Regions from separate parts of the Streptomyces sp. MUSC 14 genome, predicted to be linked through region 3. Evidence: riboswitches for the same ligand, from Rfam matches in the RefSeq annotation. Region 3 holds a riboswitch; each other region holds the start of a gene.
The links. Region 3 has a riboswitch for cobalamin ahead of BIV25_RS02800 (CoA-acylating methylmalonate-semialdehyde dehydrogenase). Riboswitches for the same ligand answer to the same signal wherever they lie in the genome.
Positions count from the first base shown of each region.

Region 1: linked by a shared signal. The riboswitch ahead of BIV25_RS35565 (ABC transporter substrate-binding protein) and the one ahead of BIV25_RS02800 (CoA-acylating methylmalonate-semialdehyde dehydrogenase) in region 3 are both predicted to bind cobalamin.
Region 2: linked by a shared signal. The riboswitch ahead of BIV25_RS05240 (cobalamin biosynthesis protein) and the one ahead of BIV25_RS02800 (CoA-acylating methylmalonate-semialdehyde dehydrogenase) in region 3 are both predicted to bind cobalamin.
Region 4: linked by a shared signal. The riboswitch ahead of BIV25_RS02075 (prenyltransferase/squalene oxidase repeat-containing protein) and the one ahead of BIV25_RS02800 (CoA-acylating methylmalonate-semialdehyde dehydrogenase) in region 3 are both predicted to bind cobalamin.

Region 1 is NZ_MLYN01000061.1:67,783-74,796, forward strand. It holds gene BIV25_RS35545 (S41 family peptidase) at 1-312, shown strand, start outside; gene BIV25_RS35550 (glutamate-cysteine ligase family protein) at 319-1,797, opposite strand; gene BIV25_RS35555 (serine hydrolase domain-containing protein) at 2,154-2,987, opposite strand; gene BIV25_RS35560 (SAM-dependent methyltransferase) at 3,018-3,818, opposite strand; cobalamin riboswitch at 3,953-4,166, shown strand; partial or broken gene BIV25_RS35565 (ABC transporter substrate-binding protein) at 4,235-4,627, shown strand; partial or broken gene BIV25_RS35570 (iron chelate uptake ABC transporter family permease subunit) at 4,624-5,007, shown strand; partial or broken gene BIV25_RS35575 (ABC transporter ATP-binding protein) at 5,004-5,591, shown strand; gene BIV25_RS35580 ((4Fe-4S)-binding protein) at 5,796-6,935, opposite strand.
Region 2 is NZ_MLYN01000009.1:149,109-156,122, forward strand. It holds gene cobN (cobaltochelatase subunit CobN) at 1-1,150, opposite strand, end outside; gene BIV25_RS05235 (cobyric acid synthase) at 1,147-2,655, opposite strand; gene BIV25_RS05240 (cobalamin biosynthesis protein) at 2,652-3,614, opposite strand; cobalamin riboswitch at 3,712-3,854, opposite strand; gene BIV25_RS05245 (hypothetical protein) at 3,987-4,214, opposite strand; gene BIV25_RS05250 (inorganic phosphate transporter) at 4,249-5,520, opposite strand; gene BIV25_RS05255 (lysozyme) at 5,677-6,420, opposite strand; gene BIV25_RS05260 (class II aldolase/adducin family protein) at 6,632-7,014, shown strand, end outside.
Region 3 is NZ_MLYN01000007.1:327,131-334,144, reverse strand. It holds gene BIV25_RS02810 (Fur family transcriptional regulator) at 43-489, opposite strand; gene BIV25_RS02805 (superoxide dismutase) at 654-1,295, shown strand; gene BIV25_RS50750 (hypothetical protein) at 1,439-1,597, opposite strand; cobalamin riboswitch at 2,304-2,485, shown strand; gene BIV25_RS02800 (CoA-acylating methylmalonate-semialdehyde dehydrogenase) at 2,708-4,231, shown strand; gene BIV25_RS02795 (acyl-CoA dehydrogenase family protein) at 4,239-5,387, shown strand; gene BIV25_RS02790 (enoyl-CoA hydratase/isomerase family protein) at 5,384-6,460, shown strand; partial or broken gene mmsB (3-hydroxyisobutyrate dehydrogenase) at 6,457-7,014, shown strand, end outside.
Region 4 is NZ_MLYN01000007.1:166,267-173,280, forward strand. It holds gene BIV25_RS02065 (helix-turn-helix transcriptional regulator) at 1-59, opposite strand, end outside; gene BIV25_RS02070 (hypothetical protein) at 368-1,228, shown strand; cobalamin riboswitch at 1,472-1,604, shown strand; gene BIV25_RS02075 (prenyltransferase/squalene oxidase repeat-containing protein) at 1,721-2,959, shown strand; gene BIV25_RS02080 (SCO2322 family protein) at 2,956-3,609, shown strand; gene BIV25_RS02085 (energy-coupling factor transporter transmembrane protein EcfT) at 3,602-4,702, shown strand; gene BIV25_RS02090 (ABC transporter ATP-binding protein) at 4,699-6,396, shown strand; gene BIV25_RS02095 (ECF transporter S component) at 6,393-7,014, shown strand, end outside.

The sequences.
Region 1 (7,014 bases), on a different contig from region 3:
GTCCTCACCGGCGGCTCCACGGTCAGCGCGGGCGAGACCTTCACCCAGGCACTCATCGACCGGCCCGGACGGACCGTGCGCATCGGGCAGGCCACGCAGGGCGTCTTCTCGGACGTCATGGTGCGCCATCTGCCCGACGGGCTCGCCTTCACCCTGCCGAACGAGGAGTACCTGACCCGCACCGGACGCACCTTCGACGGCACCGGCGTACCGCCGCAGCTGACCGAACCGGTCTTCACCAAGGACGAGTTCGCCAAGAACCGGGACTCGGCCTTCGACCGGGCCGTCAACCTGCTGGGCGGCCGCGGCTGAGCCGGCTCAGTCCACCGGCCAGGTGTGCACCGGGGCGTTGAGGTGCATGTAGTCGATGTAGAGCTGGGTCATCCGGCGCAGTGTCTCGTGGCGGCTGGCGTGCGTGGTGGCGTCGAGGTGGTGGACCGTCTCCTTCTGCCACACCGCGCCGTTGCGCGCGGTCACACAGCGCTGCTCGATGATGCCGAGCAGCGGCTCGCGCCACGCCTCGTCCATGCCGGAGAGCGCGAGTCCCCGGTGCGCCAGCGGCAGCAGCCGGCGCAACACCAGTTCCGGCACCGGGACTTCACCCATCCCGGGCCAGTACAGCAGAGCCTCGATGCCGTGCCGGGCGGCGGTGTGCAGATTGTCCTCGGCCGCCGCGAACGACATCCGCGACCACACCGGCCGGTCCTCCTCGGTCAGGGCCCGGGTGAGACCGTAGTAGAAGGCGCCGTTGGCGAGCGTGTCGGCGACGGTCGGGCCGGCGGGCAGTACCCGGTTCTCCACCCGGATGTGCGGCACCTCGTGCGTGACGGCGTACACGGGTCGGTTCCAGCGGTAGATCGTGCCGTTGTGCAGGGTGAGTTCACCGAGCTCGGGGACGTCACCCCGGTCCAGGGTCTCGGCCGGGTCCTGTTCGTCGCACAGCGGGAGGAGCGCCGGGAAGTAGCGCAGGTTCTCCTCGAACAGGTCGAAGACGCTGTTGATCCACCGCTCCCCGAACCACACCCGGGGCCGTACGCCCTGCACCTTGATCTCCTCCGGGCGGGTGTCCGTGGCCTGCTCGAACAGCGGGACACGGGTCTCGTGCCACAGCTCCTTGCCGAACAGGAAAGGGGAGTTGGCCGCGAGCGCCACCTGGACGCCGGCGATCGCCTGGGCCGCGTTCCAGTAGGCGGCGAACTCCTCGGGGGATACCTGGAGATGGAACTGGGTGCTGGTGCAGGCCGCCTCCGGGGTGATCGTGTCCGCGTAGGTCCGCAGCCGGTCGGCGCCGTCCACCTCGATGCGCAGGTCCTCGCCCCGGGCCGCGAAGATCTGGTCGTTGAGCAGACGGTAGCGGGGGTTCTCCGACAGCGCGCCCTCGCCGATGTCCTCCTGGCGCAGTGTGGGCAGGATCCCGATCATGATCAGCCGGGCGCCGACCGTACGGGCCCGCTCGTCGGCGTGGTTCAGCGCGGCGCGGATCTCGCCCTCCCACGCGTCGGGGCCGCCCGCAGTCAGCCGCCGGGGCGGGACGTTGATCTCCAGGTTGAACCGGCCCAGTTCGGTGGACCAGGCGGGGTCCGAGACCGCCTGGAGCACGTCGCTGTTGCGCATCACCGGCTCGGCGTCGTCGCCCACCAGGTTCAGCTCTATCTCCAGGCCGACCTGGGGCCGCTCGGACTCGAACCGCTGCTCGCGCAGCATCTGCGCCAGCGCGTCCAGGCAGCCGTGCATCTTGATCCGGTACCGGCGGCGGTCCTCGCGGGTGAAGACGAGCGCCGGGACGTCACGTCCCATCGGCCCTCCAGGAGTCCCGGGGTCGGTCACGTCTCCACCCAGCGTCGCACCATCGGACGACACCCACCAAGCGGGCGGAACCCCACGGCGGGCGGCTCTCGGATGAGGCCGAGGCCGAGGCCGGCGCCAGGTGGGCGCGGCCCGGGTCCCCGGGGGCGGCGAGACCGAGATCCCGGCAGACCGCCGTGCACAGTGCGTGGTCGCAGCGGACGCGTTCGGTGAGCGCGGCGTTGCCGTTGAGGTGCGCCGCGATCGTCGCCCCGGCCTCGGGGTCCGCGAGGACCAGGCAGGCACTGCCTCCGGTAGGCCGAACGTACGTGGCGAACAGTGCCGGCCGAAGTCGAACGTGTACAGCATCAGCCCGAGTCCCCACCGCACCGGCACGCCCATCGCCTCGTCCACGGCGTCCGCCGGGCGCGCACGAGGGCCGCGCAGGTCTCCTCGCGCAGCAGCCGACGGCCCCGGTGCAGACCGCCGGTGCGGACGACCTCGGCGGCGACGGCCGCCCCGCCGCAGGAGCCGGCCACACATGCGCCGTGGCAGCCCTCGGCGACGGCGAAGGCGGCGACGCGGGCCGCGAGCTCGGCGGGGCCGAGGTACGGCACCTGCACCACGCGGGCACCGGGCGGGCCGCCGAGCGCGGCGCTCAGCCCGAGCGGCTCGGTGACCTCGGTGCGCAGGAAGTCCGCGAAGGCGGTACCGCTGCGGCGGGCCACGATCTCCCCGAGCAGCAGGTACCCGGCGTGGCCCAGATGGGCCGCCCGCTGCCCGGGGATCCGGTCCGGGTCGGCGTCCGTGGCGCAGATCAGCGCGATGAGCTTGTCCCAGCCCTGGTCGAAGGCCCCGCCCGCGGCCCGGTCGGCGGCCCGCAGCGGCGCGGTGTGGCTCCATGGATGGCGGACCGTGACGGCGTCCCGGCCGCCCCCGGTGAACTCCGGCAGATGGTCCCGCACGAGGTCGTCGGGGCCGAGCAGACCGAGTTCCCAGGCGCGGGCGAGGGCCGGGCCCGCCGGGAGCTCGGAGACGGAGAACCACGGCACGCCCGAGCCGGCCGTGAGGGGCACGCCCGGCGATTCCTCGCCGAGCGCGAAGTCCATGACGGTCCGGCGGTGCAGCAGTTCCCGCGCCTGTACGCCCGTGCAGGTGCCGGCCGTTACCTCTTCCTCGGCGAGGGTGCGTGGGTCCGGCACGGGCCCGACCCTGCGCCGGACTCGCCGTGCTCAGGCGTTCTTCCGAGCCACCGCGCCGTAGAAGCCGATCTCCTCGGAGCCGGCCGGCGGGGTGGTGTCGGGGCGCCAGAACGGGACCTGGGTCAGGCCGGGTTCGACCAGTTCGAGGCCGTCGAAGAACCGCTCGACCCGGTCGCGGGAGCGCAGGTTCATGGTGGCGGTGGCGCTCTTGTAGACGGCCTCGGCGTCGCTGCGGTCGTCGGCGAAGTCGCCCGTCGCGTGCGACAGGACGAGGAAGCTGCCGGCCGGCAGTGCGTCGCGCAGAGTGGCCACGATCCGCTCGGGACCGTCCGCGTCACGGATGAAGTGGAGTATGGCGACGAGGAACAGGGCGACCGGCCGGCCGAAGTCGATGACCCGGCGGACCTCCGGATGATCGATGACGGACTGCGGATCGCGCAGGTCGGCGAGGACGATGCTGGTCGTGCCGGCCCGGCTGAGCAGCGCGTCGGCGTGCGCCTTCACGATCGGGTCGTTGTCGACGTAGGCGACACGCACGTCCGGTGCCAGCTGCTGGGCGACCTCGTGCACGTTCGGGGAGGTGGGCAGTCCGGTGCCGATGTCCAGGATCTGGCGGACACCGGTGTCGACGACGTAGCGCACCGCACGGTGCAGGAAGGCGCGGTTGGCGCGCACGGAGATCCACACCTCGGGGGCCGCCGCGGCGAGCTGGTCGCCCGCCTGCTGGTCCACCTCGTAGTTGTCCTTGCCGCCCAGGAGGTAGTCGTAGATGCGCGCGGGATGCGGCTTGCTGGTGTCGATGCGCACGGCCTGGCCGCCGTCCTGAGTCACAGTGGGCTCCTCTCCCCGACCGTCACGGCCTCGGTCCCGTGAACGATTGGCCAAAGCTTCCCATATCAACTACCCCGCTCGTGCCCACAGTTCCCGCTGCCGACGGCTGTGCCCGGGGCTGCGCACGGACGTGCTGATAGCTTGCCGGAGCCAGTCGAGCCACAACCGAGGCCAGGGAATCCGGTGCGAATCCGCAACTGACGCGCAGCGGTGAGGGGGACGGGCGGGGCACACCATGCCACTGGGAGGGACCGGGCCGCCGGAAGGGCTGACGCCGAACCCTGCCGGGAAGGCGCCCCGGCCGGACGAACCCGAGTCCGAAGACCTGCTGGCACCTTCGCGCCGCCGGGTGCGGAGGACGTCCGTAGGCCAGGCTCCGCGTACGCGTCCGGCATCCGAGGCACATCCGTGTTCAGGCCCTCGTGTACTGGTTCTCCGACTCCCGCCCGCCCTATCCGGCCGGCTGCTGCGGCGCGCCGGGCATCATCACCCGTGCCGTCGGCGCGCAGAACGTCTTCGCGGACACGCACGACGAGTGGCCGCAGATCAACTGGGAGACCGTGGCCGACCGCGACCCCGACGTCCTCGTCCTCGTCCTCGGCGACCTCACCCGCACGATGCAGACCGCGGAGAACGCCCGGGCCAAGGTCCGCTTCCTGGAGACCGACCCCGCCACCCGCAACCTCACGGCGGTGCGCAAGAAGCGCTACGTCCTGCTCAGCGGGCAGGCGATGAACCCGGGCATCCGGACCGTCGAGGGCATCGAGCAGGTCGCCGCCGGGCTGCGTACGTTCGGGCTCGTCAAGTGAGCCTGCGTACGGCCGCGTCGGCGGGAGCCGGGCTCACCGCCCTGGTGCTGTCCGTCGCGTTCGCCCTGACCATCGGCCCGGCCCAGATCTCCGCGTCGGACGTGTGGGCGTCGGCCGCCGCCCGTCTCGGGCTCGGGGAGAGCGGGTTGGCGCCGTTGCGCGACGGGATCGTGTGGGACCTGCGGATGCCACGCACCCTGCTGGCCGCCGTCTGCGGCGCCGGGCTCGCGGTGTGCGGGGCGGTCATGCAGTCCCTGCTGCGCAACCCGCTCGCCGACCCGTTCGTGCTCGGGGTGTCCTCGGAAGCCTCGACCGGCGCGGTCGCAGTCGTCGTGCTCGGTGTGGGCGGGGGAGCGGTGTCGCTTTCGGCGGGCGCGTTCGGGACGTCGTCGCGCTCGGCCGGATCCCGCACCGCCGCGCCTGGGCCGCCCCCGGCCCCGCCGACACGCGGGCCGTCACCGAGGCACTGGACCGCACGGGTCTGACCGACCGCGCCGGACAGTCCTGGCACACCCTGTCCGGGGGCGAACGCCAGCGCACCCAGATCACGCGTGCCCTGGCCCAGGAGCCCCGCGAACTGCTCCTGGACGAACCGACCAACCACCTCGGCATCCAGCACCAGCTCGACCTGCTGGACCTCGTCGCGAGCCTGCCGGTCACCACGGTGATTGCCCTGCACGACCTCAACCTCGCCGCGTTGTACTGCGACCGGCTGCTAGTGCTGCACGACGGCCGGGCGGTCGCCGAGGGCCCGCCCGGCGCGGTCCTGACCAGCGACCTGATCAAGCGGGTGTACGGCGTCGACGCCGAGGTCATCACCGCGGACGGCCACCCGGTGATCCGCTTCCTGCGGCGCGGCGGTCAGCGATCGGAGCCGCCCCGGCACGGACCGCGGGGCGCCGGGCGGCGCGGGTGGCACGGGCGGGTGGGAGAGGGCGGGGAACTACCCGAGCGCATGGATTGATCGCTCCCCGCCCCCCGGTGGGTCGGCCCGCCTCGGCACGTCGTCACGGACAGGGAGGGGCGACTCGGCGACCGGTCGGACGAGGCATCGACCCACCGATCTTGTTCAGACCCTCCGCCACCGGACGCGCGACGGCCAGCGGAGCCGGGCCGCCCGGGTGACGAGGGTTGTCCGGGTGACGAGGGGCGCTCGGCGGGCTGGTGTTCAGGCGGGGCCGGGGGACCCCGGGCGCTCCTCGTCGGCGCGCCGCTCGACGGAACGGTGCCCGGCGGGGGGCCGCCAGCCGCCGGAGACCTCCTTGACCGGCTTGTGCGGGAAGCGGCGCTCGGCGTACCGCTGGGCGTCGGAGCCCGGCAGCACGTAGAGGGTCTCCGCCTTGTCCTGGAGCGGGCGCAGCACGGTCTCCAGATAGGCCTTGCGGTCGTCGAGATAGGGTCCCAGCACGTCCTCGCCGGCGGGGCACACAGCCAGGCAGTAGCCGGACTTGTAACTCGGCTTGAACGCGAGGCTCTGCCACATCGAGGCGTTCTCGGGGTCGGTCACCCGCGAGCGGAAGTCGGCCGCGTCCGCACTGTCGGCCACGGTCTGCACCCAGTCGGTGAAGCCGCTCATGAACTCCCGGTAGTTGTGGGTCGTGCAGGCCAGCGCGTCGAACGAGCCGTCCTTGCCGATGGCGCCGATCGGACAGGCCGCGACGCACAGCTTGCAGTCCACGCAGGGGCTGTAGTCCAGCGGCCGGCCGTACGCGCTGACCGGGGCGTCCACGAGCACGGTGGCGAGCAGCACGAAATTGCCGAACCGGGGGTGGATGACATTGCGGTGCAGCCCCATGACGCCCAGGCCCGCGGCCACGGCGACCGTCTTGTGCGCGACGACCCAGATACGGCCGGGGAAGTGCTCCATCTCCTGCGGGAACCCGGCGGACGGATTGAGCGCGCGATGGCCGGCGTCCTCCAGGGCCCGGACCACCCTGCGGGCGGCGGCGTTGACCTGTTCGTCGGTCTGGTGGAACTCCTGGTTGGCCACGCTGCGCGCGGGCGAGCGGGTGTTGGCACGGTTCATCCGGACCATGAGCGAGACCAGCGCGCGCGTGCCCGGCAGGGCGGCGAGGACATGGTCCCGCTCCCCGGCGAGGTCGGGGTGGTCCAGGCTCACCGCCGCCGCGTCGTCCGCACCGGCCTCCAGACACAGCGCGCGCAGCCAGTCCGCGTCGATCACCGGTGGCGGCGGTGCCGGAGCGGCGTTCGCGCGGGATGCCAGTACGGCCCGTACGGACGGGTGGGCGGCGAGGCGGGCGGGCAGCTTCCGGCTTCCCGCCCCCTCGGCCGTGCGCTGCTCGCGCATGCGGCCTCCCCTGCTGAGTTGGAAAATCAAACTTACCCCGGGAAGAGTAGCGGGAGAGGGTGGCGGGGGGTGGCTCCGG
Region 2 (7,014 bases), on a different contig from region 3:
GGATCAACTCGTCGCCCTCGGAGGGGTATTCGGTGAGCCCGTACCCGGCGTCCCGGAACGCGTCCAGCACCCGCACCGCCGACGCGGGCGTGTCCAGACCGACCGCGTTGCCGACCCGCGAGTGCTTGGTCGGGTACGCCGTGAAGACCAGCGCGATCTTCTTCTCGGCGTTCGGCTTGTGCTTCAACCGGGCGTGCCGCAGGGCGATTCCGGCCACGCGCGCGGCCCGCTCGGGGTCGGCGACGTACACCGGGACCTCGTCCGGACCCTGCTCCTTGAAGGAGAAGGGCACGGTGATCAGCCGGCCGTCGAACTCCGGGATGGCGACCTGCATCGCCGCGTCCATGGGGGACAGGGCGGCGTCCGACTCGTCCCAGGCCTTCTTCGACGAGGTGAGGCAGAGCCCTTGCAGCACCGGGATGTCCAGGTCGGCGAGGGCGCCGATGTCCCAGGACTCCTCGTCGCCGCCCGCCGAGGCCTGCGACGCGTGCGTGCCGCCCGCCGCGAGTACGGTCGCGACCAGCGCGTCGGCCCTGCCCAGCAGCTCGTACAGCCCGGCGTCCGCGCCGCGCAGCGAACCGCAGTACACGGGGAGGGCGTTCGCGCCCTCCGCCTCGATCGCCTCGCACAGGGTGTCCACGAAGGCGGTGTTGCCGCTCAGCTCGTGCGCCCGGTAGAAGAGCACGCCCACGGTCGGGCGGCCGTCCCGTGCCGCGTACGAGCCGTGGGCGCCGTACTCCGGCATCTTCCGCGGCTCCTCGAAGCCCTCGCCGGTCAGCAGCACGGTGTCCGACAGGAACCGGGACAGCTCCAGCAGGTTCGCCGGGCCGCCCTCGACCAGGTACTTCAGCGCCTCCGCGACCACACCGGCCGGCACCGAGGACTCGGCCATCAGCTCCGCGTCCGGTACGCTCTCGCCGCCCAGCAGCACCGTCGGGATCCCGGCCGCCTTCAGCGCGGCGAGCCCGTCCTCCCAGGCCCGCTTGCCGCCGAGCAGCCGTACGACGGCGAGGTCCGCGCCGTCCAGCAGTCGCGGCAGCTCCTGCCGGACGTCCACCCGGGTCGGGTTGCCGATGCGGAAGTCCGCGCCGGAGGCCCGGGCCGCCAGCAGGTCCGTGTCGGCGGTGGACAACAACAACACTGTGCTCATGCGGGCGCTCCCGGTGGAATGAAAGGCAGTCCTTGCGGCGCGCCCGACTCGATGAGCCGCCACAGCGCGTCCGTGTCCGCGTGCTGTTCGATCAGGTCGCCGAGCCGGTCGAGCTGCTCCTCGCGCAGCGCGGCGAAGGAGGTGTCCGGCGCGGGCACGAAGCGGCGGCCCGCGGCGGCGGCCACCTCGCGCAGGAAGGCCCGCCGGAAGCCGTCCGACTCCAGCGAGCCGTGCCAGTGGGTGCCCCAGGTCTGCCCGGCCCGGCAGCCGTCCAGGAAGGCTTCCCCGCCGGTCACTTCGGCGACCCCGTGATGGATCTCGTACCCCTCGACCCGCTCGCCGAGTGCCTCCCCCTCCGGCCGGGCAAGGGTCTTCTCGGGGGCGAACCGCACCCTTAGGGGCAGCACCCCGAGGCCCTCGACCCGCCCCCGGCGGCTCTCGACCTCGTCCTCGATGTGCTCACCGAGGATCTGGAAGCCGCCGCAGATGCCGAGGACGGGCCGGTGTTCGGCGGCCCTGCGGCGCAGCGCGTCCGCGAGCCCCCGCTCGTGCAGCCACTCCAGGGCCCGGACCGTCCCGCGGGTGCCGGGGACGACGACGAGGTCGGCGTCGGCCAGCTCCTCCGGGCGGTCCACGAACCGCACCACGACGCCCGGTTCGGCGGTGAGCGCGTCCACGTCCGTGAAGTTGGACATCAGGGGAACGGCACAGACGGCGACCCGCAGTACGTCTTCCCCCAGGGGCTCGATGACGTTCGACTCCCGTACCGCACCCCGCAGCGAGACGCGGAGCCCGTCCTCCTCGTCGATGCCGAGGCCGTGTTGGAAGGGGAGCACGCCGTACGTCCGCCGGCCGGTCAGGCCGTGCAGCATGTCGAGCCCGGGCTCCAGAAGGCTCACGTCCCCCCGGAACTTGTTCACCAGGAACCCGGCGACCAGCTCCTGGTCCTCCGGCGAGAGCAGGGCGACGGTGCCGAAGAAGGAGGCGAAGACGCCCCCGCGGTCGATGTCGCCGACCACGAGCACGGGCAGGCGCGCGTTCCGCGCGATCCCCATGTTCACGATGTCGGTCCGGCGCAGATTGATCTCGGCCGGGCTGCCCGCCCCCTCACAGATCACCGCGTCATACGTGCCCCGCAACTCGGCCAGGCAGTCCAGCACCGTGCCGAGCAGCTTCTGCTGCCGCCCGCCGTGATAGCCGCGGGCGCTCAGCTCACCCACCGGCCTGCCCAGCAGCACGACCTGGCTGCTCTGTTCGCCGCCCGGTTTGAGCAGCACCGGGTTCATCAGCGCGGTCGGCTCGACCCGGCACGCCTGGGCCTGCATGGCCTGCGCCCGGCCGATCTCCGCGCCCTCGCGGGTCACGAAGGAGTTGAGCGACATGTTCTGCGCCTTGAACGGCGCGACCTTCACGCCCTGGCGCACCAGCCACCGGCAGATCCCGGCCGTCACGACGCTCTTGCCGGCGTCGGAGGTGGTGCCGGCGACGAGGAGTCCCCCGTTCACTTCCCACGTCCCTTCGGGCTCTTGACGCTGCTGACGACGAGCCGCGCGGCGACCGTGGTGCCGAGCGCGAGCAGGCCGACGCGGCGGGAGAGCCGCGCCGCCCGGTCGATGTCGGCGACCCGGACGGCCCGCCCGGTGTCCCCGCCCAGCACGGGCCGGTGCTCGACCCGTCCGCCGTAGGAGAGCGTCCCGCCCAGGCGGACGCCGAGCGCACCCGCGAACGAGGCCTCCACGGGCCCGGCGTTGGGGCTCGGGTGCTTGCGGGCGTCGGCCCGCCAGGCGCGCAGGGCGCCGCGCGGGTCGGGTCCGGCGACGGCGGCGAGTACGGCGGTCAGCCGGGCCCCCGGCCAGCCGGCCACGTCGTCGAGTCGGGCGGAGGCCCAGCCGTAGCGGCGGTGGCGCGGGGACGTGTGACCCACCATCGCGTCCAGGGTGTTGACGGCCCGGAAGCCGAGCAGTCCGGGCACCCCGGCCACGGCGCCCCACACCAGGGCGCCCACGACGGCGTCGGAGGTGTTCTCGGCGACGGACTCGACCACGGCCCGGGCGATCCCGTCGGCGTCCAGCGACTGGGGGTCCCGGCCGCACAGGTGGGGCAACCGGGCGCGGGCCGCCTCGATGTCACCGGCCTCCAGCGCCCGTCCGATGGTGCGGGCCTCGCGGCCCAGCGACGTACCGCCGACGACCGACCAGACGGCGGCGGCGGTCAGGGCGGCGGAGGCGGCGGGGGAGGGGCGTACGGCGCGTGCGGCGGCCGCGCCGAGTGCGACGGCGCCGCCCGCACACACGACGGTGTGCAGCGTGCCCCAGCCGCGGTGGTCGCGCCACAACACGCCTTCCACGGCAGCGGCCGCCCGCCCGAACGCGGCGACCGGATGCCCACGGCGCGGGTCGCCGAGGAGCAGGTCACCGAGAAGGCCGGCGGCGGCGCCGTACGCGTAGGAGCGATCGGCACCCATGGGCTCAGCCGGCCGTGGGTGCGGGAGCGGGCCTGGTACGGGTCCTTCGGCAGCCGGGCATGGCGATCGGTGTCCTCACTCAGGGTGTCCGCGCCCTGGTTCGACGAGATTCGGCGGTGAGAGTTCCTGGCTCCCGGGGGTTCTTCCCCGGTGACAGTGGCGGGACCGCGCCGGATTCGCACCGGCTTCCTCTCCTGCCGCCGTACATGGCCCGGGCAGTCCACCACGGGCCCGGAACGGCCGTCAACTTGCCGTTGACCTGCACGGGGAGAGTGTGCCGATCCCCACATCGCGGGGCACGTGGGGCCGCCCGGCATGGCAAAGGCTCCCCTGCGTCATGGACGCAGGGGAGCCTTTGCCGGTGCCGTTCTGTCAGCTCTTGGAGACGATCAGGAAGATGCCGTACGCCACCGCCGCCGCGCAGGCCGCGAAGCAGACGTAGGCGCCGGTGACGGCGAGGGCGGCGGAGTCGCCCTGGGCCGCGGCCTGTTCGCGCCGGGTCAGGCCCCTGATGCCGAGGGTGAACAGGACCACGAGGCCCACCGTGAACACGAGGCTGACGCCGAAGACGGAGCCGATGGCCGACCAGTCGATCTTCATGGGGATGCTTCCTTGGTAACCGAGGGGGCCGGGGTCAGACGGTGGTGGCCGGGGGAGCGACCGAGGCGACGGGGGCCGTGGGCTCCGTGCCGGCCGGGGCGGGGATCGTGGCGGTCAGATCCTCGCCGATCGTCCCCGAGGGGGGCGGGGCCACCGCGGCGATGGCGGTGGTCACCACACCGGCGGGCACCTCGGTCTCCTCGACGACGTTGGTGTGGTCGACGACCTCGCGGCGGGACATCTTCCAGATCGCGGCGCTCGACGTGACCAGGAAGACGGCGACCACGGCGGTGCCCCAGTCGCCGAGGTCCGTGACGGACTCGGCGCCCGCGCCGACCAGCGCGGCGGCCGGGAGCGTGAGGATCCAGGCGACCAGCATGCGGGTCGCGGTGGACCAGCGGACCACCCCGCCCTTGCGGCCGACGCCGGTGCCCATCACCGCACCGGAGACGACGTGCGTGGTGGAGAGGGAGAAGCCCAGGTGGGAGGAGGCCAGGATGGCGGTCGCGGCGCTGGTCTGGGCGGCGAAGCCCTGGCGCGGCTCCAGGTCGGTCAGGCCCGTGCCCATGGTGCGGATGATGCGCCAGCCGCCGATGTAGGTGCCGAGCGCGATGGCCAGGCCGGCGGAGAGGATCACCCAGGTGGGAGGGTTCGAGCCGGGGGCGATGGCGCCGCCCGCGATCAGTGCGAGGGTGATGATGCCCATCGTCTTCTGGGCGTCGTTGGTGCCGTGGGCCAGGGAGACCAGACCGGCGGAGGCGATCTGGCCGACGCGGTAGCCCTTGCGGGAGGCCTCGCTCTCGGCCTTGCCCTCGGTCCTGCTGTCGACGCCGTACGACAGCCGGGTGGAGATCATGGCCGCGATGCCCGCGACGATCGGCGCGGCGACCGCCGGGAGCAGCACCTTGGTCACCAGCACGTCGCCGTGCACGGCACCGAAGCCGGCCGAGGCGATCGTGGCGCCGATCAGACCGCCCATCAGAGCGTGCGAGGAACTGGACGGGAGGCCCACCAGCCAGGTCACCAGGTTCCAGAGGATCGCGCCGACCAGGGCGGCGAAGATGACCTCGGGCCGGATGCCCTTCTCGTCGACGAGTCCCTTGGAGATCGTGTTCGCGACCTCCACGGACAGAAAAGCGCCGACCAGGTTCAGGCCGGCGGACATGGCAACTGCGATCTTGGGCTTCAGGGCGCCTGTCGAGATGGTGGTGGCCATCGCGTTGGCGGTGTCGTGGAAACCGTTCGTGAAATCAAACGCGAGTGCGGTTACCACCACAATCGCGAGGATCAGCGAGAAGCTTTCCATTTACCCAGGCAATCGTTCGAGGTCATTGGCTGGACGAACGTAGGCAACCTGGATGAACGGAAGGTGAACTGGGGCGGGCTTGGTGGTGTCCGGGGCGGGCGGATGGGATTCCGTTTGTCTCCGGGCGCCGCCCGCGCCCCGGGCGCCCCATGGCTGTCAGCCGTGCGCGAAGGTCCGCAGCCGGCCGGTCGAACCGTTGAAGAGATCCTGGTCACCCGGCAGAGCGCCGTCGGTGGCGTGCTGCCAGAACGTCCAGTACTGCCAGCCGCCCGGCAGCGGCCCCGGTCCCGAGGTGTCGTGTCCGGCGATCCACAGCGGGTTGCTGGCGGAGAACGCGCCGCTGTTGCCGGTGCACAGCTTCCACCACTGGGTGGTGGTGTAGATCACCGGGCGGCGCCCGGTCTCGTTGCGCACCTCGTCGCTGAAGGACCGGATCCAGCGGACCATCTGCTTCTTCGTCAGCCCGTAGCACTTGCGCTTCTTGCTGTACGGGTTGTACTCGATGTCGAGCGCGGGCGGCAGGGTCCAGCCGTCCGCCTGCCAGCCGCCGCCGTGCCGCACGAAGTACCGGGCCTGTGCCGTGCCCGAGGAACTGTCCGGCAGTGCGAAGTGGTAGGCGCCCCGGACCAGGCCGGCGGCACGGGAGCCGTTGTACTGCTCGGCGAAGTAGGGGTTGCGGTAGCTCGTCGCCTCGGTCGCCTTGACGTAGGCGAAGCGCGCGCCGTTGTTCCGGGCCGCCTGCCAGCCGACGTGCTTCTGGTGCGAGGAGACGTCGTGCCCCCGGGGCAGGCCCGAGGCCGCGGCCGGGGGGCCGGCTGCGGGCACCGCGAGGGCGAGTGCCGCCGTGACCGCGGCGAGGGCACCGGCGCGGCGACGGAGAAGGGTGCGTACACGGGCCATGTGTCTCCCCGGGTCGGCGGATGGTGTGGCGTCCGGCGAACAAGAGGGCTCATTCAAGGCCTGGCGAGCGTCGAAGTGTGACTGTTTCTCGGCGATTCGAGACAGGTTCCGCCCATTGGGGGTAGGTGATGGTGATCGCGGACGCCTTTCGGGTGACCTGTGCGCCCCGGAAGCGACCACGTCCGGGCCGCACGGCTGGCAGGATCACGGCATGGCTGAGCAGCGGCGGGACGCGGAACTGGAACGTACGTGGACGGAGCTGGTCGTCACAGCGCGGCGGACTGTAGCCGACGGGCTGGTGGTCGGCACCTCGGGCAACGTCTCGGCCCGCGTCGGGGACCGCGTGCTGGTGACCCCGTCGGGCGTCCCCTACGACCGGCTCACCCCGGACGACCTCACCTGCGTCGACCTCGCCGGCCGCCGGGTGCTCGGCACCCTGGTGCCGACCAGCGAGCTGCCCCTGCACCTCGCCGTCTACCGCACGACCGACGCCCGCGCCATCGTCCACACCCACGCCGTGCACGCCACCGCGGTCTCCACGCTCGTCCCCGAACTCCCGCCCGTCCACTACATGACCGGCGCCCTCGGCGGTCC
Region 3 (7,014 bases):
TGATCCCCATGGCGCCGCCCGGGTGTGGCGCCACACGGCAGGTCAGCCGCAATCGCCGCACAGGCCGAACAGCATCAGCGACCCCGACGAGTCGGGGCGGAGACCCGTCAGCTCCTCGATCCTTCGCACCGCCTCGGCCAGATGTGCGGCCGCGACGGCCGAGACGCCTCCGCAGCCCTGGCACACCGCGTGGTGGTGCGGCTCGCCGGTGATGCCGTAACGCGTCGGGCCGGGCCCGTGGACGACATGGACGAGGCCCACCGCGGTCAGGGCGTCGAGCGTGCGGTAGACCGTGGTGTGGTGGACCGCTGAGCCGATGCGGGGCAGCTCGGCACGGATCTCCGCGGCGGACAGATGACACTCGGGTGCCCCGAGCACGGCCAGGACGAGCAGCCGGGCCGCCGTGCAGCGCAGGCCGCCTCGCCGCAGCAGAGCGCGGAGATCCGTCGGGCGGACATCTCCGCGCGGCGGCGACGAAAGGTTCCCCATTTCTCCGCCCTCTCGTGGTGCCCCAGGGCCGACCGGTGCTTCCACGCCGACGGTGACACGGAAGGAGTCCTAGGACCAACGCCTGATCGGCAACGCTGAGTTCTTGCTGTTAGCGTGCACTTGCATCTTATTGGCAACAAGTGAGAAGGCGGAGGACGTTGGACATGCCCGTGTACACGCTCCCGGAGCTTCCGTACGACTACTCGGCGCTCGCCCCGGTCATCAGCCCCGAGATCATCGAGCTGCACCACGACAAGCACCACGCGGCGTACGTCAAGGGCGCCAACGACACGCTGGAGCAGCTCGCGGAGGCCCGGGACAAGGAGTCCTGGGGTTCCATCAACGGCCTGGAGAAGAACCTGGCCTTCCACCTCTCCGGGCACATCCTGCACAGCATCTACTGGCACAACATGACCGGTGACGGCGGCGGCGAACCGCTGGAGAAGGACGGAGTGGGCGAGCTGGCGGATGCCATCGCCGAGTCCTTCGGCTCCTACGCGGGCTTCAAGGCCCAGCTGACCAAGGCCGCCGCCACCACGCAGGGTTCGGGCTGGGGCGTGCTCGCCTATGAGCCGCTGAGCGGCCGGCTGGTCGTCGAGCAGGTCTACGACCACCAGGGCAACGTCGGCCAGGGCTCGACCCCGATCCTGGTCTTCGACGCCTGGGAACACGCCTTCTACCTGCAGTACAAGAACCAGAAGGTCGACTTCATCGAGGCGATGTGGGCCGTCGTCAACTGGCAGGACGTAGCCAAGCGCTACGCCGCCGCCAAGGAGCGCGGCAACAGCCTGCTGCTCGCGCCGTGACGTCGTAGGGCGCCGCGAAACACCTGAGCGTCCTGCCTTGTGATCGTCTTCTCACCCTTCACGGGCAGGCGGCACAACGGAAGGCTCCCGGGAGGAAGTTCCTCGCGGGAGCCTTCCTGCTGTCGGAACGGGCAGCTGTGGCCTCAGCCGGTATCGGCGGTGCGGGCGCTCCAGCGTTCCTCGACCTTGGCCAGGCGCCAGTGGCCGATGGCCGCGGCCCGGACGACCACGAAGAGGCCGATGATGCCGTAAGTGAGTTGTCCAGGTTCACTGCACGTGAGGTTGTAGACCGGTGGACTCACGGGATCTACTCTGGGCGGAGCCGTCTCGGTGGACTCCCCCGTGCCACCGAGACGGCCTTCGTGCGACAAGGCAGGTCGTACTGGCCACCTTGCGCCGTGCTGCCTGCCGCAATCCGCCACCGGAGCAGACCTACCGCACTTCGCGCACCGTGGAATGCACGAGCAGTACGGCTACGACGTCCTCAGGCCGGGCGAGCGAGCCGAGGCGGAACGGGTCTTGGCGAGCGCATGAGTCACATCGACGGTTCGGTCCTGGCGCGCCACGCCCGCGGGGCGCCTGGCATGCGCAAGCGGTTCGTGGCTGGCCCGAACGAGCAACGGTGACGTCGCGCGACTCCCGCCGCAGGAGCCCTGCTCGGCGTACGCTCCGGAATGCGAGGGCGGGACACTTCGGACATCGAGAATGCCTCTTGCTCATGTGGCAAAGGGGTGTGCCGAAGCTGGTACAGCCGGCCGCCGGTGATCGATGTCCGACCACTCACCGAAACTGATGGAGGTGCTGGGGTCCTCGGTTGCCGACCCGATGCGCGAGTTGCAGGAGGCCACTGCGGCCCGGCCGTACTGACGCCCTTCCGGCGTGCCGCACGCAAGGCCCGCTTCGGGCGCGCGTGCGCTTCGCAGCCGCCAGAACGGCCGAATCCGACCCCTCCTGACCTGGGGAGGTAGTGGAGATACGACTGCGGGGTGGATTTACTAGGACGTCCAACTATATATTCGAGGGGTAGGCCCGCGGTGCAGGGAAGCCGGTGTGATTCCGGCACGGTCCCGCCACTGTGACCGGGGAGTACGCCGTCGAGCAGGACGCCACTGACGAGCAGCATGTCGGGAAGGCGGACGGCGCGCGCTGATCCGGGAGTCAGGATACCGGCCGTGGGATGTTCCGTGTTGTCCACGAGGATGGAGCTGACACGCATGGCACCGGTGCGCATTCACGGTCCCGGCGGACTCCGTCGTTGGCGTCAGGCCCGCCGCACTCCCGTCGTCACCGCCTGACCACGCGCCATTCGCGTTCTCGCGTCGCTTCTGCATGCCCGTGTACGCCACCGCGTCCACGCGTGCCGGTCCGGCGCGCCATCCCGGATCACCTCCACCTGACGAGAGCAGGCACCCATGATCCGTCCGCACGACCCCAGCGCCGTACGCGAGTTGACCCACTTCGTCGGCGGCAAGCACACCCCGGGAACCTCGGGACGCTACGGCGATGTGTACGACCCCAATACCGGCGAGGTCCAGGCACGTGTGCCCCTGGCGGACCGGGCCGAGACCGAGGCGGCGATCGGCGTCGCCGTCGAGGCGCAGCGCGAGTGGGGCGCGTGGAGCCCGCAGCGCCGTGCCCGCGTCCTGCTGCGCTTCCTGCACCTTGTCGAGCAGGAGAAGGGCGCGCTGGCCCGGCTGCTGTCCTCCGAGCACGGCAAGACGATCGCCGACGCACACGGCGACATCCAACGCGGCCTGGAGGTCGTGGAGTTCGCCGCCGGTATCCCGCACCTGCTCAAGGGCGAGTTCACCGACAACGCGGGTACCGGCATCGACGTCCACTCCCTGCGGGCGCCCCTCGGTGTGGTCGCCGGGATCACGCCGTTCAACTTCCCCGCGATGATCCCGCTGTGGAAGGCGGCCCCGGCACTGGCCTGCGGCAACGCCTTCCTCCTCAAGCCGTCCGAGCGCGACCCGTCCGTGCCGCTCCGGCTCGCCGAGCTGTTCCTGGAGGCGGGCCTGCCGGCCGGAGTCCTCAACGTCGTCAACGGCGCGAGGGAATCGGTCGACACCCTCCTCGAAGACCCCCGCGTCGCCGCCCTCGGCTTCGTCGGCTCCACGCCGGTCGCCGCGCACGTCTATGCCGCGGCCGCCGCCCATGGCAAGCGCGCCCAGTGCTTCGGCGGCGCCAAGAACCACATGATCGTGATGCCGGACGCCGACCTCGACCAGGCGGTGGACGCCCTGATCGGCGCCGGCTACGGGTCGGCGGGCGAGCGCTGCATGGCCATCTCCGTGGCCGTGCCCGTGGGTGAGGACACCGCCGACGCACTGGTCGCCAGGCTGAAGGAGCGCATCGGCTCACTGCGGATCGGTCGCAGCGACGACCCCGACGTCGACTTCGGCCCACTGGTGGGCCGGGACGCGGTGGACCGGGTGCGTTCGTACGTCGACCTCGGTGTCGAGGAGGGTGCCGAACTGGTCGTGGACGGACGGGACTTCGTGCTCCCCGGCCACGAGAACGGCTTCTTCGCCGGGGCCTCGCTCTTCGACCGGGTCACCCCCGCCATGCGTATCTACCAGGAGGAGATCTTCGGGCCCGTGCTGTCGGTCGTGCGCGCCGCCGACTACGAGGAGGCCCTGCGCCTGCCGAGTGAGCACGCTTTCGGCAACGGTGTCGCGATCTTCACCCGTGACGGCGACACGGCCCGCGACTTCACCCGACGGGTCGACACCGGCATGGTCGGCGTCAACGTGCCCATTCCGGTGCCGGTCGCCTACCACACCTTCGGCGGCTGGAAGCGCTCCGGCTTCGGCGACCTGAACCAGCACGGGCCGGACGCGATCCGCTTCTACACCCGTACCAAGACGGTCACTTCGCGCTGGCCCGCCGGTCTGCGCGAGGGCGCGAGCTTCACGATCCCGACGATGGGGTGAGCGGACGATGACCATCACCCTGCTCACCGAGGACCAGCAGGCTCTCGTCGAGACCACCCTCGACTTTGCTCAGGACCACCTGGCCCCGCACGCCCTGGACTGGGACCGCGACAAGCACTTCCCCGTCGATGTCCTGCGCAAGGCCGCCGGGCTCGGACTCGGCGGCGTCTACGTCCGGGAGGAGTCCGGCGGCTCCGGCCTCAGCCGTGCCGACGGCATCCTCGTCTTCGAGACACTGGCCTCGGGCTGCCCGTCCATCGCCGGCTACCTCTCCATCCACAACATGGTCGCCTGGATGATCGACCGTTACGGCGACGGCGCCCAGCGCGACCGGTGGCTGCCCCGGCTGTGCGCGATGGAGGACCTGGCCAGCTACTGCCTGACAGAACCGGGTGCCGGCTCCGACGCGGCGGCCCTGACCACCCGGGCCGTCCGAGACGGCGACGACTACGTACTGACCGGTGTGAAGCAGTTCATCTCCGGGGCAGGTGCCTCCCAGCTGTACGTGGTCATGGCCCGGACCGGCGGCGACGGCGCGGACGGTGTCTCGGCGTTCGTGGTCGACAAGGACGACCCGGGCATCTCCTTCGGGCCGAACGAACGGAAGATGGGCTGGAACGCCCAGCCGACCCGCCAGGTCGTCCTGGACGGCGTACGGCTGCCCGCCGACCGGCTCCTCGGACGCGAGGGCGAGGGCTTCCGGATCGCGATGAACGGCCTGAACGGCGGCCGTCTCGGCATCGCCGCCTGCTCGCTAGGCGGCGCCCGCAGTGCCCTCGACCGAAGTCTTGCCCACCTTGCCGACCGGGAGGCATTCGGCACACGTCTGCTCGACGCGCAGGCGCTGCGCTTCCGCCTCGCCGACATGGCGACGGAACTCGCCGCCGCCCGAGCCCTGGTCCAGCAGGCCGCCCGCGCACTCGATGCGGGCGACCCGCAGGCCCCGTACCTGTGCGCGATGGCGAAGCGGTTCGCCACCGACACCGGGTACTCGGTGGCCGACCGGGCGCTCCAGCTGTACGGCGGCTACGGCTACCTCAGCGAGTACGGCATCGAGAAGATCGTCCGCGACCTGCGCGTCCATCAGATCCTGGAAGGAACCAACGAGATCATGCGTGTCATCGTGGCCCGCGGCCTGACGGAGGCGTTCGGATGACCGCCACCGACGAACCCGTCCTCTTCCGCACCGCAGGCCGGGCCGCCCACATCACGCTCAACCGGCCGGGGGCCGTCAACGCACTCAGCCACGAGATGGTCCGGCGCATCGACGAGGCCCTGACCGCGTGGGAGCACGACCCGGCTGTTCAGACCGTCGTCGTCACCGGCGCCGGGGAGCGCGGCCTGTGTGCGGGCGGCGACATCCGCAGCATCCACGACGACGCCCGCGACGGCGACGGCAGCGCCTCCGCCGCGTTCTGGCGCGACGAGTACCGCCTCAACGCCCGCATCGCCCGCTACCCCAAGCCCTATGTGGCCGTCATGGACGGCATCGTCATGGGCGGCGGCGTCGGCATATCCGCGCACGGCAGCGTCCGCATCGTCACCGAACGGTCGCGCATCGCCATGCCCGAGACCGGCATCGGCTTCGTCCCCGACGTCGGCGGCACTTACCTGCTCGCCCTCGCCCCGGGCGAACTGGGCACCCACCTCGCCCTGACCGGCGCACAGATCGGCGCCGGCGACGCCCTGCTGTGCGGCCTCGCCGACCATTACCTGCCGTGCACCGGACTGGGCGCCTTCCTGGACGACCTTGCCGAGAAACCCGTACGGGACGCGCTACGGCGTCACGTACAGCCCTCCCCGCAGGGCGAGTTGACGGAACGACGAGAGTGGATCGACGGCTGCTACTCGGCGGACACCGTCGAGGACATCGTGAACCGGCTGCTGGACCATGGGACTCCCGCGACCAAGGACGCGGCGCAGACCCTGCTGACCAAGTCGCCGACCGCTCTGAAGGTCACCCTGGCCGCCTTGCGCCGCGCCCGGCGCCTGGGCCCGCTGGAGGCGGTCCTCGACCAGGAGTACCGCGTCTCCTGCGCCGCTCTGCTCCACCCGGACCTGGTGGAGGGCATCCGCGCCCAGGTCATCGACAAGGACCGAGACCCGCACTGGTCCCCGGCGACCCTGGTCGAGGTCACCGACACCGGCGTGGACCGCTTCTTCGCCCCGCTCGGCGAGCGTGAACTCGGGCTCGCCGGGCCCGGAACCGGCTCGGAGGTGGCCTGGTGAGCCAGACCGTCGCGTTCATCGGACTCGGGCACATGGGCGCGCCTATGGCCGCCAACCTGGTCAAGGCGGGCCACAGGGTCCGCGGCCACGACCTGGTGCCCGACGCTCTGGACGGCGCCGCACGGGCCGGTGTCGAGGCAGCCGGATCAGCGGCCGACGCGGTGACGGACGCCGAGGTGGTCATCACCATGCTCCCTGCCGGCCGCCACGTCCTGGACCTGTACGAGACCGTCCTCTCCTCGGCCCGCCCCGGCACGCTCTTCGTCGACTGTTCCACCATCGACGTCGCCGACGCCCGCACCGCCCACGAACGCGCTGTCGTCGCAGGAATGCGAGCGCTGGACGCGCCCGTCTCGGGCGGAGTGGTCGGCGCCGAGGCCGCCACGCTGACCTTCATGGCGGGCGGGGGAGAGGAGGAGTTCACGCAGGCGCGGCCCCTGCTGGAGGCCATGGGCAAGAAGGCCGTCCACTGCGGCGGTGCGGGCGCGGGGCAGGCAGCCAAGATCTGCAACAACATGATCCTGGGCGTTTCCATGATCGCCGTGAGTGAGGCG
Region 4 (7,014 bases), 160 kb from region 3:
CCGGTCAACTCCCCGATTCTGGCCAGCACTTCGGCCAGCGCGGTGTAGGCGTCACGCACCGAGGCCCCCTGAGCTGTGTCGTACGTCCCTCGACCGCTCGACCGGGCGACGGGACGAGACGCGAGGCTACCCGGTCGTCCGTCCGCCGACCAGAGATGACAAGACTTCCTGCCCAATGAGGCAGGAATAGTTGACAGTTGAGCGTGCGGTGGGTGAGGATCACGCCACAGAGAGCAAGATTTCGACCCGCCCCGGGTGCCGCACACGGGGGAAGCGGCACCCGGGGCGTTCCACCGCCCGCCCGACCGCCCCGTCCGACCGTCCCGCTCTGCCGCTGTCCTGCCTCTCCCGCAAAGGTGATGCGCCGATGCCGCAGCCCGTCCTCCTGCTCGGGGCCGGCCCCGTCGCGTACGGGATCCCGCTGGAGCGGATCGCCGAGACCCGCCCCGTGATCCTGGTCGACAGCGCCGCACCCGGCTGGGCGCGGCCCTTCCTGTCCGGCCATCTCCCGGCCGACCCCACGCACGAGGCGCGGACGGCCGAGGCGATCGCGCGGTACGCGGACGGGCAGCCGGTCGCGGGCGTGCTGACCTGGACCAGGGCGCATCTGCGCACCGCCGCGCGGATCACCGGGTATCTGGGGCTGCCGGGCCTGTCGTACGAGACGGCCGGGGCCTGCACCGACCCCGCGACGTCGAAGGCGCTGCTCGCCCGGCACCGCCTGACCGCGGACGGGCCCGGTGACCTCGACGGCGCGCTGGTGTCCGCGGAGACGGTCGTCCTGGACGACGAGGTCCGCATCGCCGCGCTCACCCGTACGACACCGGGGGCGCCGGGGGGCCTGCCGCTGCGCCACTCGGTCCACGCGCACGACGGCCTGCTGCACAACCGCTTCCTGCGGCAGACGGTCGAGCGGGCGGTCCGGGCGCTGGGGCTCGCGCACACCGTCGCGCACGTGGGACTGCGACTGACCGGCCGGGGCCCGCGGGTGACCGGGGTCGCGCCGTTCCTCCCGGGCGACCTGATTCCCTGGCTGGTGGAGCGGGCGACGGGGGTCGATCTGGCACGGGTGGCGCTGGCGCTGGCGTGCGGCACGTCGGTGGACGCCACGCCGAGCCGGCAGCGGGCCGCCGCGATCCGCTTCGCGGAGTCGGCGGACGGGCGGTCGTACTGGGTGGTGGAGGGTGAGGACACGGAGGAGTGCGATCGGGCGCTGGGGGCGGCGTAGGCGCGTCGTGGCCGTCCGGGCCCACACGGCGGAGCCGCATATCGATACGGCCCTCGGCGAGCGCGGTCAGCAGGGTCGGGCCCGAGAGGCGTTCCATGACGAGGTCCCGGCTCAGCACCCACGCCGCGTCGATCTCGTACACGTCCGCCGGGCGGCCCGCGCCGAGCGGTTTCCCCGTCGTCATGGCCGTCACCCTGGTCACCGCCGCCCTGTGCCCACGGCCACCCCCCGGCGCGCGCAGGCCTGCCGGTAAGGTGGCGGGGTCGTCATCACACCCGTACAGGGGGAAGCCGGTGCAATTCCGGCGCTGAACCCGCAACCGTGAGCCGTTCGTCACCGGACGGTGAGCCGGACTGCCCCGGACGGGACGTTGACCGGCTCACGTGCGTCGGCGACCCGCCGCGCACGGCACCGTCGAGGTCTACGGAGCCGAGCCGCCCGGGGTGTCCCCGCGCGCTGCCCGGCTCCCCGCAGGAGAGGCAGTCGCCGACCATGAACGTCCGCCGCAGCGCAGCGGCTCTCGCCGCCGTAGGCGTGCTGGCCGCCGCCGCGCCCGCCACGGCCGCCGGAGCGTCCCCGGCCCCGTCGCCCTCTGCGAAGCTCACCCTCCCGGCCGGGCTGTACGGCACGGCCGACCCGGCCTACGACGGCGTGTGGCGCCAGTCGCTGACGCTGGTCGCGCAGCGCACGCTCGGCTACCGGCCCGCCGCGCAGGCCGTCGACTGGCTCACCGGCCAGCAGTGCGCGAACGGCGCGTTCGCCGCGTTCCGCGCCGCCCCGGACAAGGCGTGCGACAGCAAGGTCGTGGTGGACACCAACAACACGGCCGCCGCCGTCCAGGCCCTGAAGGCGACCGGCGGGCACGACGACGTGGTCGGCAAGGCGGTCGCCTGGCTGAAGTCCGTGCAGAACACGGACGGCGGCTGGGGCTACAACCCGGGCGGCGCCAGCGACACCAACTCCACGTCCGTCGTCATCGGCGCCCTGGCCGCGACCGGCACGGACCCGGCGAAGACCACCAGGGCGGGCAAGTCCCCCTACGACCTCCTCGCCGCCATGTCCGTGCCCTGCAAGCGGCCCGGCGGTGGCGGCCTCGCCTTCCAGCCGGACAAGAAGGGCGCCCTCGCGGCCAACGCGGACGCGACGGCGGCGGGCGTACTCGGCGCGCTCGGCAAGGGGTTCGTCACGACGGCCGGCAAGGCGCCCGGCAGCAGCGCGTGCGTCACCGGCGAGCACCTCACCCCGGCGCAGATCGCGGACAACGCGGGCGCGAACCTCGCGTCGGCCGTCGCGAAGACCGGCCACCTGACCTCCGCGCTGCCCGGCGCCACGGACCAGCCGGACTACGGCAACACGGCGGACACGGTCGTCGCGCTCGCCGCCGACGGGCACGTCGAGCAGGCCTCGCGGTCGTACGCCTGGCTGGAGCACAACGCCACGCACTGGGCCGAGCAGAGCGGCCCGGCGGCGTACGCCCAGCTGATCCTCGCCGCGCACGCGGTGGGCGCGCAGCCGGGCGACTTCGGCGGCACCAGCCTGGTCCGCTCGCTCAACGCGCAGGGCCCGGCGCCCAGCATGGAATCCGCCGGGCACGCGTCCAACAGCCCCGAGAAGTCCACGAAGTCCGACGGCGGATCGTCGTTCGGGCTCTGGTGGTTCGTCGGTGTCTGCCTCGTCGCGGGCATCGGCATCGGCTTCCTGCTCAGCGGCCGCAAGAAGCAGCAGCTGTGACCGGGGTCCGCCGTGCGGCGACCCTGGCGCTGGCCGCGTTCGTCGTCCTCGCCGCCGCGGTGACCCAGGCGCAGGCCGCCGGTTACCGCTACTGGTCCTTCTGGGAGCGCACCGGCGACCAGTGGACGTACGCCACGCAGGGCCCGGCGATCGCCCGTCCCGACGACGGCGCGGTGGCGGGTTTCCGCTTCGCGGTCAGCGCGGACTCGGCCGACGCGAGCCGGCCGCGCGGCACGGCGGACTTCCGGACGATCTGCGCGGCCACGCCGGCCAAGGCCGGCATGAAGCGGGTGGCGCTGGTCCTCGACTTCGGCACCCCTGCGGACGCGCCGTCCGGCGAGACCCCGCCGGCCGGCCGTACGGCCTGCGCCCGGGTGTCCGACGACGCGACGACCGCCGACGCCCTGGCCGCCGTCGCGCCACCGCTGCGCTACGACACCAACGCCCTGCTGTGCGCCATCGCCGGGTATCCGCACCGGGGGTGCGGCGAGCAGGTGTCGGACACGCAGAAACCGCGCCGCGTCACCGGGCACGGCGCCGAGCACAGCCCCTCGGACGGGCCCGCGCTGGGCCTGCCGATCGGCGTGGGCGTGGTCGTCGTGCTGGCGGGCGCGGCGGTGTGGCAGGCGCGACGGCGACGGAATGACTAGCGCAGGCGCCGGGCACCGGGGCACCGTTCACGCCGGTGCCTGGTGGCTGTGGGCCCTGAGCCTCGGGACCGCCGCCACCCGCACCACCAATCCCCTCCTCCTCGCGCTCCTCATATCCGCGTCCGCGTACGTCGTCGCGACGCACCGCGCCCCCACCCCGCTCGCCCGCTCCTACGCCGCCTTCGCCAGGCTCGCCCTCGTCGTCCTCCTCGTCCGCCTCCTGTTCGCGGTGGCGCTCGGCTCCCCGATCCCCGGCACCCACACCCTGTTCACGCTCCCCGAAGTCCCGCTCCCCCACTGGGCGCAGGGCATCCGGCTGGGCGGGAAGGTGACCGCCGAGGCGCTGGTCTTCGCTGCGTACGACGGCCTGAAGCTGGCGACGCTGCTGATCTGCGTCGGTGCGGCGAACGCCCTCGCCGCTCCGGGCCGTCTCCTCAAGTCCCTGCCCGGCGCGCTGTACGAGACCGGCGTGGCCGTCGTCGTCGCGCTCACCTTCGCGCCGCACCTCGTCGCCGACGTCCAGCGGCTGCGCGCCGCCCGCCGGCTGCGCGGCCGCCCGGACCGGGGCCTGCGCGGGCTGCTCCAGGTCGGACTGCCGGTCCTGGAAGGCGCGTTGGAACGCTCGGTCGCGCTCGCCGCCGCGATGGAGGCCCGGGGGTACGGACGCAGTGCCGAGGTCCCCGCCCGGGTCCGCCGTACGACGGCCGCGCTCACCCTCGGCGGCCTGCTCGGCGTGTGCGCGGGGACGTACGGGCTGCTCACCGCGGAGGGCGGCAGCTACGGGCTGCCGGTGCTGCTCGCCGGGGTCGCCGCCGCGCTCGCGGGGCTGAAGCTGGGCGGCCGGCGCTCGCTGCGCACCCGGTACCGCCCGGACCCGTGGGACGCGCGCGCCTGGCTGGTGGCCGGCTCGGGCGCCGCCGTCGCCGCGCTCCTCACCCTCGCCGCCGACCGCGCCCCGGAGGCGCTGCACCCGGGGGTCGTCCCCCTGGTCGCCCCGGCCCTGCCCCTGTGGCCCGCCGCCGCGGTCCTCCTCTCCCTCCTGCCCGCCTTCGCCGTGCCCAAGGCCCCCAAGGACCCCAAGGAGCCGTCGTGATCCGCTTCGAGGACGTCGCCGTGGTGTACGAGGGCGCGGCCGAACCCTGCGTCCGGGGCATCGACTTCGAGGTGCCGGAGGGCGAACTGGTGCTGCTCGTCGGCCCGTCCGGGGTCGGCAAGTCCACCGTGCTCGGCGCGGTGAGCGGGCTGGTGCCGCACTTCACCGGCGGCACCCTGCGCGGCCGCGTCACCGTCGCCGGCCGCGACACCCGCACCCACAAGCCGCGCGAACTCGCCGACGTGGTCGGCACCGTGGGCCAGGACCCGCTCGCCCACTTCGTCACGGACACCGTGGAGGACGAACTCGCCTACGGGATGGAGTCGTTGGGCCTCGCCCCCGAGGTGATGCGGCGCCGGGTCGAGGAGACCCTCGACCTGCTGGGCCTCGCCGGGCTCCGCGACCGACCGATCGCCACCCTCTCGGGCGGCCAGCGCCAGCGCGTCGCGATCGGCTCGGTCCTCACCCCGCACCCCCGGGTCCTGGTCCTGGACGAGCCGACCTCCGCCCTGGACCCCGCCGCGGCGGAGGAGGTGCTGGCGGTGCTCCAGCGCCTGGTGCACGACCTCGGCACGACGATCCTGATGGCCGAACACCGCCTGGAACGCGTCGTCCACTACGCGGACCGGGTCGTCCTGCTCCCGGCCCCCGGCGAGGCCGCGGTCGTCGGCACCCCGGCCGAGGTCATGACAGTCTCCCCGGTGTACCCGCCGGTCGTCGCCCTGGGCCGGCTGGCCGACTGGACCCCCCTTCCCCTGACGGTCCGTGACGCCCGCCGCAGAGCGGGTGACCTGCGGGAACGTCTGGCGGCCAGGGCCGCGAACGGCGATCCCGCCCCAGCCGCGGTGCCTCCGCCGCGGCAGTCGCACCCCGGCCGCGGCCCCGCGCCCCGCCGCTCCCTCCTGCGCCGCCGGACCCCGGACACCCCCCAGTCCCTCCCTCGGACCGCCGCCGAGATCCGCGCCCTCTCCGTCCGCCGCGACCGCATCACCGCCCTGCGCCGCGTCGACCTCACCGTCGCCCCCGGCGAGACCGTCGCCCTCATGGGCCGCAACGGCGCCGGGAAGTCCACCCTGCTCGGCTCCCTCGTCGGCCTGCTGACCCCCACCACCGGCAGCGTGACCGTCGGCGGGGTCACCCCCCATCGCACCGCACCGCCCGACCTCGTACGCCGCGTCGGCCTGGTCCCGCAGGAGCCGCGTGACCTGCTGTACGCCGACACGGTCGGCGACGAGTGCGCGGCGGCGGACCGGGACGCCCGGGCCGAGCCGGGGACCTGCCGGGCGCTGGTGTCGGAGCTGCTGCCGGGCATCACCGACGACACGCACCCGCGCGACCTGTCCGAGGGCCAGTGCCTGGCGCTCGCGCTGGCCGTCGTGCTGACCGGCCGGCCGCCCCTGCTGCTGCTCGACGAGCCGACACGCGGTCTGGACTACGCGGCCAAGGCGCGGCTGGTGACCGTGCTGCGCGGGCTCGCCGCCGAGGGGCACGCGATCGTGCTGGCCACGCACGACGTGGAGCTGGCGGCCGAGATCGCGCACCGGGTGGTGCTGCTCGCCGAGGGGGAGGTGATCGCCGACGGGCCGACCGCCCAGATCGTCGTCTCGTCGCCGTCCTTCGCCCCGCAGGTGACGAAGATCCTCGCCCCGCAGCGGTGGCTCACGGTGGCCGAGGTGCGCGAGGCGCTGGCATGAGCGCCCCGCGCCCGGGGACCCGGCCGCACGCCGTCCGCGTCCGGCCCCGCTCCCTCGCCGCGCTGGTGCTGGTCGGCGCGGTGGGCGTCGTCGCCTTCGGCTGGCCCTTCCTCGCCCCGCCGACCTCGCAGCTGAGCGCCCACGCCCAGGACGCCCCCTGGCTCTTCGCGGGCCTCCTCGTCCTGCTGGTCGCGGTCGTGGCGGCGACGATCTCGGAGTCGGACCTCGGCCCGAAGGCCGTGGCCATGCTCGGCGTGCTGGCCGCGACCGGGGCGGCGCTGCGCCCGATCGGCGCGGGGACGGCCGGGATCGAGCCGATGTTCTTCCTGATGGTGCTCAGCGGGCGGGTCCTCGGCCCCGGTTTCGGGTTCACCCTGGGTTCGGTGACGATGTTCGCGTCGGCCCTGCTCACCGGCGGGGTCGGGCCGTGGCTGCCGTTCCAGATGCTGTCGATGGGCTGGTTCACGATGGGGGCCGGGCTGCTGCCGGGGGCGGTGCGCCTGCGCGGCAGGGGCGAGCTGCTCCTCCTCGCCTGCTACGGCTTCCTCGCCTCCCTCGCCTACGGCACCGTCATGAATCTCGCCGGCTGGCCCTTCCTCTCCACCGCGGCCTCGAACA